Azospirillum brasilense: one gene and its partner. The protein of the gene in region 1 binds, or shares a complex with, the protein of each later gene. Links are inferred from orthologs where the notes say so. Each region holds a gene or a part of one and is shown on either strand. Other genes may lie near its edges.

What was found.
Region 2: the proteins of carA (region 1) and carB are in contact, whole or in part, in a solved structure (PDB 1KEE), measured with the Escherichia coli proteins. The link is inferred for Azospirillum brasilense from one-to-one orthologs.

The regions. Positions count from the first base shown.
Region 1 is NZ_CP012914.1:2,134,740-2,138,034, forward strand. The notes cover bases 256-3,238. They hold carA (glutamine-hydrolyzing carbamoyl-phosphate synthase small subunit), read left to right. Parts: upstream 256-1,150; coding sequence 1,151-2,326; downstream 2,327-3,238. Other genes in these bases: AMK58_RS09860 (GatB/YqeY domain-containing protein), read right to left, coding at 256-687; AMK58_RS09870 (response regulator), read left to right, coding at 2,633-3,238. Outside these bases: dnaG (DNA primase), read right to left, coding at 1-187; more of AMK58_RS09860, read right to left, coding at 226-255; more of AMK58_RS09870, read left to right, coding at 3,239-3,295. UniProt on the Escherichia coli protein: Small subunit of the glutamine-dependent carbamoyl phosphate synthetase (CPSase).
Region 2 is NZ_CP012914.1:742,430-746,554, reverse strand. What follows is about bases 237-4,049. They hold carB (carbamoyl-phosphate synthase large subunit), read left to right. Parts: upstream 237-597; coding sequence 598-3,849; downstream 3,850-4,049. Other genes in these bases: greA (transcription elongation factor GreA), read left to right, coding at 3,932-4,049; AMK58_RS03375 (PAS domain-containing protein), read right to left, coding at 237-266. In the rest of the region: more of AMK58_RS03375, read right to left, coding at 1-236; more of greA, read left to right, coding at 4,050-4,125. UniProt on the Escherichia coli protein: Large subunit of the glutamine-dependent carbamoyl phosphate synthetase (CPSase).

The DNA of each region.
Region 1 (3,295 bases):
CGCAGCCGAAGCAATGGAAGAAGCCCTTCTGGTCGTTGACGTAGAAGGAGGGCGACTTCTCGTTGTGGAAGGGGCACGGCGCCTTGTACTCGCGGCCGGCGCGGATCAGGCGCAGGCGTTTGCCCACCACGTCCGACAGAGCGAGACGGGTGCGAAGCTCCTCCAGGAATTGGGGCGGAAAGGCCATGGGCGGGCGGCCCCCGTGCTAGATCGGAAACCGCACGCTCAGCAGGCCGAGAGCTGCTGCTTCACGGTGCCGCTGACCTTGGCGAAGTCCATCTGACCGGCGTAGCGGGCCTTCAGCTCCGCCATGACCTTTCCCATGTCCTTGATGCAGGTGGCGCCGATCTCGTCCACCACCGTCTTCACGGCGGCGGCCACCTCTTCGTCCGACATCTGCTTGGGCAGGAAGCCCTCGATGATGGTGATCTCCTCGCGCTCCTGCTCGGCCAGCTCCAGGCGGCCGCCCTGCTCGTACAGCTTGATCGACTCGCCGCGCTGCTTGATCATCGTCTGCAGCATGGAAAGGATCTCAGCCTCGTCGATGCCGTCGGTGACACCGCGCGAGCGCGCCGCGATGTCCCGGTCCTTCAGCGCGGCCAGGATCAGGCGCACGGTCGAGACGGCGCGCTGGTTCTTGGCGAGCATCGCCTGCTTCAAAGCCTCGTTCAGGCGCGTGCGCAGCATATGCGTGTGTCCTTCGTGTTCGTCAGGTGTGTTCGTCAGGTCGAAACGATCAACGGCCGCTCGGCAGCATCCGCACCGTCCCCATCCGTGGGATGGCGCGGGAGACGCGGCGCGAACCGGCAATATTCCTAAATTTGCGCCGGATTGCCACGTCAATTCCGAAGGGCCGCCTCCCGCCCTCCAACAGCCCCCAACCATCCCTCCAGCGGCCAAGCCCCACCGGTGAAGCACGGCGATTATGCAAACGCGCCGCTGGAAATCGGGGTACCAATCGTCATATACGGTTGACCGGCTCACCCGTCCCGACTAATCGATCCAGGCTCAGACACCCGAACCGCAAGGAAACGGGATGGCGGGGCACGGACCGACGACGACGCGTGCGCCCAGCGGGGCGGGACGCGGCGCCGACGTTCCGCGAAGCAGGAATATGTGGCCCGCGGCGGCTCTTGATAAGGTCTGAAGGATGGCTCAATCGACTCTCCCGGCGGGCGATGCCGGCGCTTACACCGGTGTCCTGGTTCTGGCCGACGGCACCGTCTTCAAGGGCCGAGGCATCGGTGCGGTGGGGGATTCGGTGGGCGAGGTGTGCTTCAACACCTCGATGACCGGCTATCAGGAAATCCTGACCGACCCCAGCTACGCCGGGCAGATCATCACCTTCACCTTCCCGCACATCGGCAACACCGGCGCCAACCCGGAGGACATCGAGACGGTGACCCCCGCCGCGCGCGGCCTGATCCTGCGCGCCGACGTCACCGACCCGTCGAACTGGCGCGCCACCCGCCACCTCGACGACTGGCTGAAGAGCTACGGGCTGGTCGGTCTGGCCGGGGTGGACACCCGCCGCCTGACCCGCCGCATCCGCGATCTGGGCGCGCCGAACGGCGTCGTCGCCCACGCGCCGGACGGCAAGTTCGACCTCGACGCGCTGGTCGCCAAGGCCAAGGGCTGGCCGGGGCTGGAGGGCATGGACCTCGCCAAGGACGTCTCCTGCCGCCAGACCTACGGCTGGGATGAGGGCGCCTGGACGCTCGGTGCCGGCTACGCCACGCAGGAGAGCCCGCGTTTCCACGTCGTGGCGATCGATTTCGGCGCCAAGCGCAACATCCTGCGCTGCCTCGCCGCGGCCGGCTGCAAGGTGACCGTGGTTCCGGGCACCGCCACCGTCGAGGACGTGATGCGCCACAAGCCGGACGGCGTCTTCCTGTCCAACGGCCCCGGCGACCCCGCGGCCACCGGCGAATACGCCGTGCCGACGATCAAGGGCCTGCTGGACACCGGCCTGCCGATGTTCGGCATCTGCCTGGGCCACCAGATGCTGTCGCTGGCGCTGGGCGCCAAGACGAAGAAGATGCCGCTGGGCCACCGCGGCGCCAACCATCCGGTGAAGGATCTGGCCTCCGGCCGGGTGGAGATCACCAGCCAGAACCATGGCTTCGTGGTGATGGAGGAGACCCTGCCCGCCGACGCCGAGGTGACCCACGTCAGCCTGTTCGACGGCACCAACGAGGGCATCCGGCTGAAGAACAAGCCGGTCTTCTCGGTTCAGTACCACCCCGAGGCCTCGCCCGGCCCGCAGGACAGCCATTATCTGTTCGACCGCTTCGTGGCGCTGATGGACGGCAAGCAGCCGGCCTGATCCCCGGTGAACACACCCGCCGATGACGAGAAGGGAGCCGCTTGCGGCTCCTTTTTCTTTTCATGCACGTCATCCACGCGGGACTTTCGCCCTCCCTGCCACTTTCGCCAGCGCCAGTCCCAATCGATCGAATGAGTTAGCCGGATTTCCACCCCTTTCGATAAAAACCCTGCTCCGTCAAAGCTGTGTCCTTTGCTGCCGGACTCTGCGATGGTTACGGGCGCGTCCATCGCTATGCATATCGGAGCATGACATCCCTTGCCTGTGCACGCTCAGGATGACAACGCACCCGCAGTGAACGACGGCGTGGCGGGCGATGACCAGCCCCAAGCCAGCGGCCTGTCGCTCCGCACCGGGCTGGTGCTGCTGGTCATGGCGGCGCTGCTGCCGATGCTGGGCTTCGCCGGCTGGACGGTCTTCCGCATGGCCGAGACGCAGAGCGCCGCGATCGAGCGATCCGGCCGGGATCTGGCGCGGACGCTGGCCGTCGCCGTGGACCGCGAACTCATGGCGATGGAAACGGCGCTTCAGGTTCTGACCACCTCCCCCCACCTGGAAAAGGGCGATCTCGCCGCCTTCCACCGGCAGGCGACCGAGGTGCTTCAGCACAAGGGCAGCCGGCGCGAGGGCGTCCACATCGTGCTGAGCAACGCCCAGGGCCAACAACTGATCAACACGCGCCGCCCGTTCGGCGAACCGCTTCCCCGCGCCGCGGTGACCGGCCTGATCCGGCGGACGGCGGACAGCGGCCAAACCCAGATCTCCGAAATCTTCATGGGCGCCGTCGCCCAGCGCCCCCTGGTCGCCGTCGCGCTGCCGATCACGCGGAACGGACCTTCGGAGCGTGTGCTGACCATGAGCATCCCGACCGAGATGTTCATCGAGGTGCTGCGCCAGCAGGGCCTCCCTGAAGGTTGGATCGCCGCGCTGTGGGACCGTCAGGGCGTCGTCATCACCCGCACCGCCTCG
Region 2 (4,125 bases), 1.4 Mb from region 1 along the record:
GCGGGCGCCGGGCGGCTGGCGAAGACCGGCTGGCGCTCCGGCCGGCCACCGTGCTTCTTCAGCATCGGCAGCGGCGCCCAGGTCGCGCAGGTGTGGTAGGAGCGGGTGACCTTCCGGTAATCCTGGCTGGTCGCCGTCCGGCACTCCCCCTCCGCGCTGTAGCGGTCGACATGGACGAGCGTGTTGTCATCCGACAGGGCGCGGTCGCCCCCCCACGAAACGCAGGCGGCGCAGGCGCGGCTGTCCTTGGCGAAAGCGTGGGTCATCGTCGGGCGCGAACTCCAAGGCGGTCAGGGACGGCGGTCAGAACGGGTGTGCGGGCTTCTCCCGCTGGCGAGGATCGGGAAACGCCGGGTTTCCGGCGCACCCCGATTGATGACGCCCTTTCGGCGCAGGTTCAAGCCTTGCCTCGCCGCCCGCTGGCGATGTTTCAGACATGTGGCCCGCGCATCATCCCACCCCTTCCCCCGCGCCGCCTTGTTCCCTATAAAGGGGCCTCGCAACGACATATTGATCCGTGCCCCCTCACACCCGCGCCCCGAAAGGGGCCAATGGCGCGAGGGGGCTTTTGCTGCACGAACGTCGAGAAGCGGACCCATGCCCAAGCGCACTGATATCAAATCCATCTGCATCATCGGCGCGGGGCCGATCGTCATCGGCCAGGCTTGCGAGTTCGATTACTCCGGCGTCCAGGCGTGCAAGGCGCTGCGCGAGGAAGGCTTCCGCGTCATCCTGGTGAACTCCAACCCGGCCACCATCATGACCGATCCGGGTCTGGCCGACGCCACCTACATTGAGCCGATCACCCCGGCCGTGGTGGCGAAGATCCTGGAGAAGGAGCGCCCCGACGCCCTGCTGCCGACCATGGGCGGCCAGACCGCGCTGAACACCGCCATGGCCCTGTCCGACGACGGCACGCTGGAGCGGCTGGGTGTGGAGATGATCGGCGCCAAGCGCGACGTCATTGCCAAGGCCGAGGACCGCATCCTGTTCCGCGACGCCATGGACAAGCTGGGCCTGGAATCGCCGCGCTCGCGCCTCGTGCGCAACATGCAGGAGGCGACCGAGGCTCTGGAGTTCGTCGGCTTGCCCGCGATCATCCGCCCCAGCTTCACGCTGGCCGGCACCGGCGGCGGCATCGCCTACAACCGCGCCGAGTTCGAGGACATCGTGCGCGGCGGCCTGCGCGCCAGCCCGGTCGGCGAGGTGCTGATCGAGGAATCGGTGCTGGGCTGGAAGGAGTATGAGATGGAGGTCGTCCGCGACAAGGCGGACAACTGCATCATCGTCTGCGCCATCGAGAACATCGACCCGATGGGCGTGCACACCGGCGATTCGATCACCGTCGCCCCGTCGCTGACGCTGACGGACAAGGAATACCAGATCATGCGCAACGCCTCGATCGCGGTGCTGCGCGAGATCGGGGTGGAGACCGGCGGGTCCAACGTCCAGTTCGCGGTGAACCCGGCGAACGGCCGCCTGATCGTCATCGAGATGAACCCGCGCGTGTCGCGCTCCTCCGCGCTGGCGTCGAAGGCCACCGGCTTCCCGATCGCCAAGATCGCCGCGAAGCTGGCCATCGGCTACACGCTGGACGAGCTGACCAACGACATCACCGGCACCACCCCGGCCAGCTTCGAGCCGACGATCGACTACGTCGTCACCAAGATGCCGCGCTTCACCTTCGAGAAGTTCGCCGGCACCGAGCCGCTGCTGACCACCTCGATGAAGTCGGTGGGCGAGGCCATGTCGATCGGCCGCACCTTCCAGGAGTCGGTGCAGAAGGCGCTGCGCTCCATGGAGACCGGCCTGACCGGCTTCAACGAGGTGCGCATCGGCGACAGCGACACGCCGGACGCCGCGGCCATCCGCGGCGCGCTGGCCCGCCCGACGCCGGACCGCCTGCTGGTCATCGCCCAGGCCTTCCGCCACGGCTTCACCGTCGCCGAGGTCCAGCAGGTCTCCAAGTACGACCCGTGGTTCCTGGAACAGATCAAGGCGCTGGTGGACCGCGAGCAGGCGATCCGCAGCGGCGGTCTGCCGACCGACAAGGCCGGCTGGCAGGCGCTGAAGCAGATGGGCTTCTCCGACGCCCGTCTGGCCGAGCTGGCCGGCACGTCCGAGGCCGAGGTCGCCGAGGCCCGCCGCGCCGCCGGGGTCACGCCGGTCTTCAAGCGCATCGACACCTGCGCCGCCGAGTTCGCCTCGCGCACGCCCTACATGTACTCGACCTACGAGACCGACGGCACGGGTGCCGCCGAGTGCGAATCGGACCCGACCGACAAGCGGAAGGTGGTCATCCTGGGCGGCGGGCCGAACCGCATCGGCCAGGGCATCGAGTTCGACTATTGCTGCGTCCACGCCGTCTACGCCCTGCGCGAGGCCGGCATCGAGACCATCATGGTCAACTGCAACCCGGAAACGGTGTCCACCGACTACGACACCGCCGACCGCCTGTATTTCGAGCCGCTGACCGCCGAGGACGTGATCGAGCTGGTCCGCGTCGAGCAGCGCAACGGCACGGTGCTCGGCTGCATCGTGCAGTTCGGCGGCCAGACCCCGCTGAAGCTGGCCGACGCGCTGGAGAAGGCCGGCATCCCGATCCTCGGCACCTCGCCGGACGCCATCGACCTCGCCGAGGACCGTGAGCGCTTCCAGAAGCTGCTGCACCAGCTCAACCTGCTGCAGCCGGCCAACGGCCTCGCCCGGTCGCTGGAGGAGGCGGAGACGGTCGCCGCGCGGATCGGCTTCCCCGTGGTCATCCGTCCGTCCTACGTGCTGGGCGGCCGCGCCATGGAGATCGTCCACGACATGGCCGGGCTCAAGCGCTACATGGGCAACGCCGTGAAGGTGTCGGGCAAGAACCCGGTGCTGATCGACAGTTACCTGCAGGACGCCATCGAGGTGGACGTGGACGTGGTGGCCGACGCCACCGGCCAGGTCTACATCGCCGGCATCATGGAGCACATCGAGGAGGCCGGCATCCATTCCGGCGACTCGGCCTGCGCCCTGCCGCCCTACTCGCTGCCCGCCGAGACCATCGCCGAGATCGGCCGTCAGGGCGAGGCGCTGGCCCGCGCCCTGCACGTCGTCGGCCTGATGAACGTCCAGTTCGCGGTGAAGGACGGCACGGTCTACATCCTGGAGGTCAACCCGCGCGCCAGCCGCACGGTGCCCTTCGTCGCCAAGGCCACCGGCACCGCCATCGCCAAGGTCGCCGCCCGCGTCATGGCCGGCGAGAAGCTGGCCGACTTCACGCTGAACGGCCCGACCCCGCCGCACACCGCCGTGAAGGAGGCCGTGTTCCCCTTCGCCCGCTTCCCCGGCGTGGACATCGTGCTCGGCCCGGAGATGAAGTCGACGGGCGAGGTGATGGGCCTCGACCACAACTTCGCGCTGGCCTTCGCCAAGTCGCAGCTCGGCGCCGGCGTCACCCTGCCGGTCCAGGGCACCGTCTTCATCTCGGTGAAGGAACGCGACAAGCCGTCGGCGGTGCAGATCGGGCAGAAGCTGCACGCCATGGGCTTCCGCGTCCTGGCGACCACCGGCACCGCGGCGGCGCTGCGTCAGGCCGGCGTCCCGGCGGAGTCGATCAACAAGGTGGTGGAGGGCCAGCCGCACATCGTCGACGCGATGATCAACGGCGAGGTGCATCTGGTCATCAACACCACGGACGGCGCGCAGGCCCTGTCCGACAGCTTCAGCCTGCGTCGCACGGCGCTGACCTACAACCTGCCTTACTACACCACCATGGCCGGTGCACGCGCGGCGGTGGAAGCGATTGCCGCACTCCGGAACGGCAGCCTTGAAGTCGCGCCGTTGCAGTCGTACCTTAGCGGTTCCTATTAGGACGGTTTACGGCGCGGCGGACCTCCTCCGCCGCGCCGTAGCTTTCCCAGGGCGCTGCGTCGGCATGGTGATGGATTGAACGATGGAAAAAGTTCCAATGACTGCGGCGGGATACAACCGCCTGCAAGAGGAGTTGAAGCACCTCAAGACTGTCGAACGGCCCAACGTCATCAAGGCGATCGCCGAGGCGCGTGAGCACGGGGACCTGTCGGAAAACGCCGAATACACCGCCGCGCGTGAACGCCAGAGCTTCATCGAGGGCCGCGTCGCGGAGCT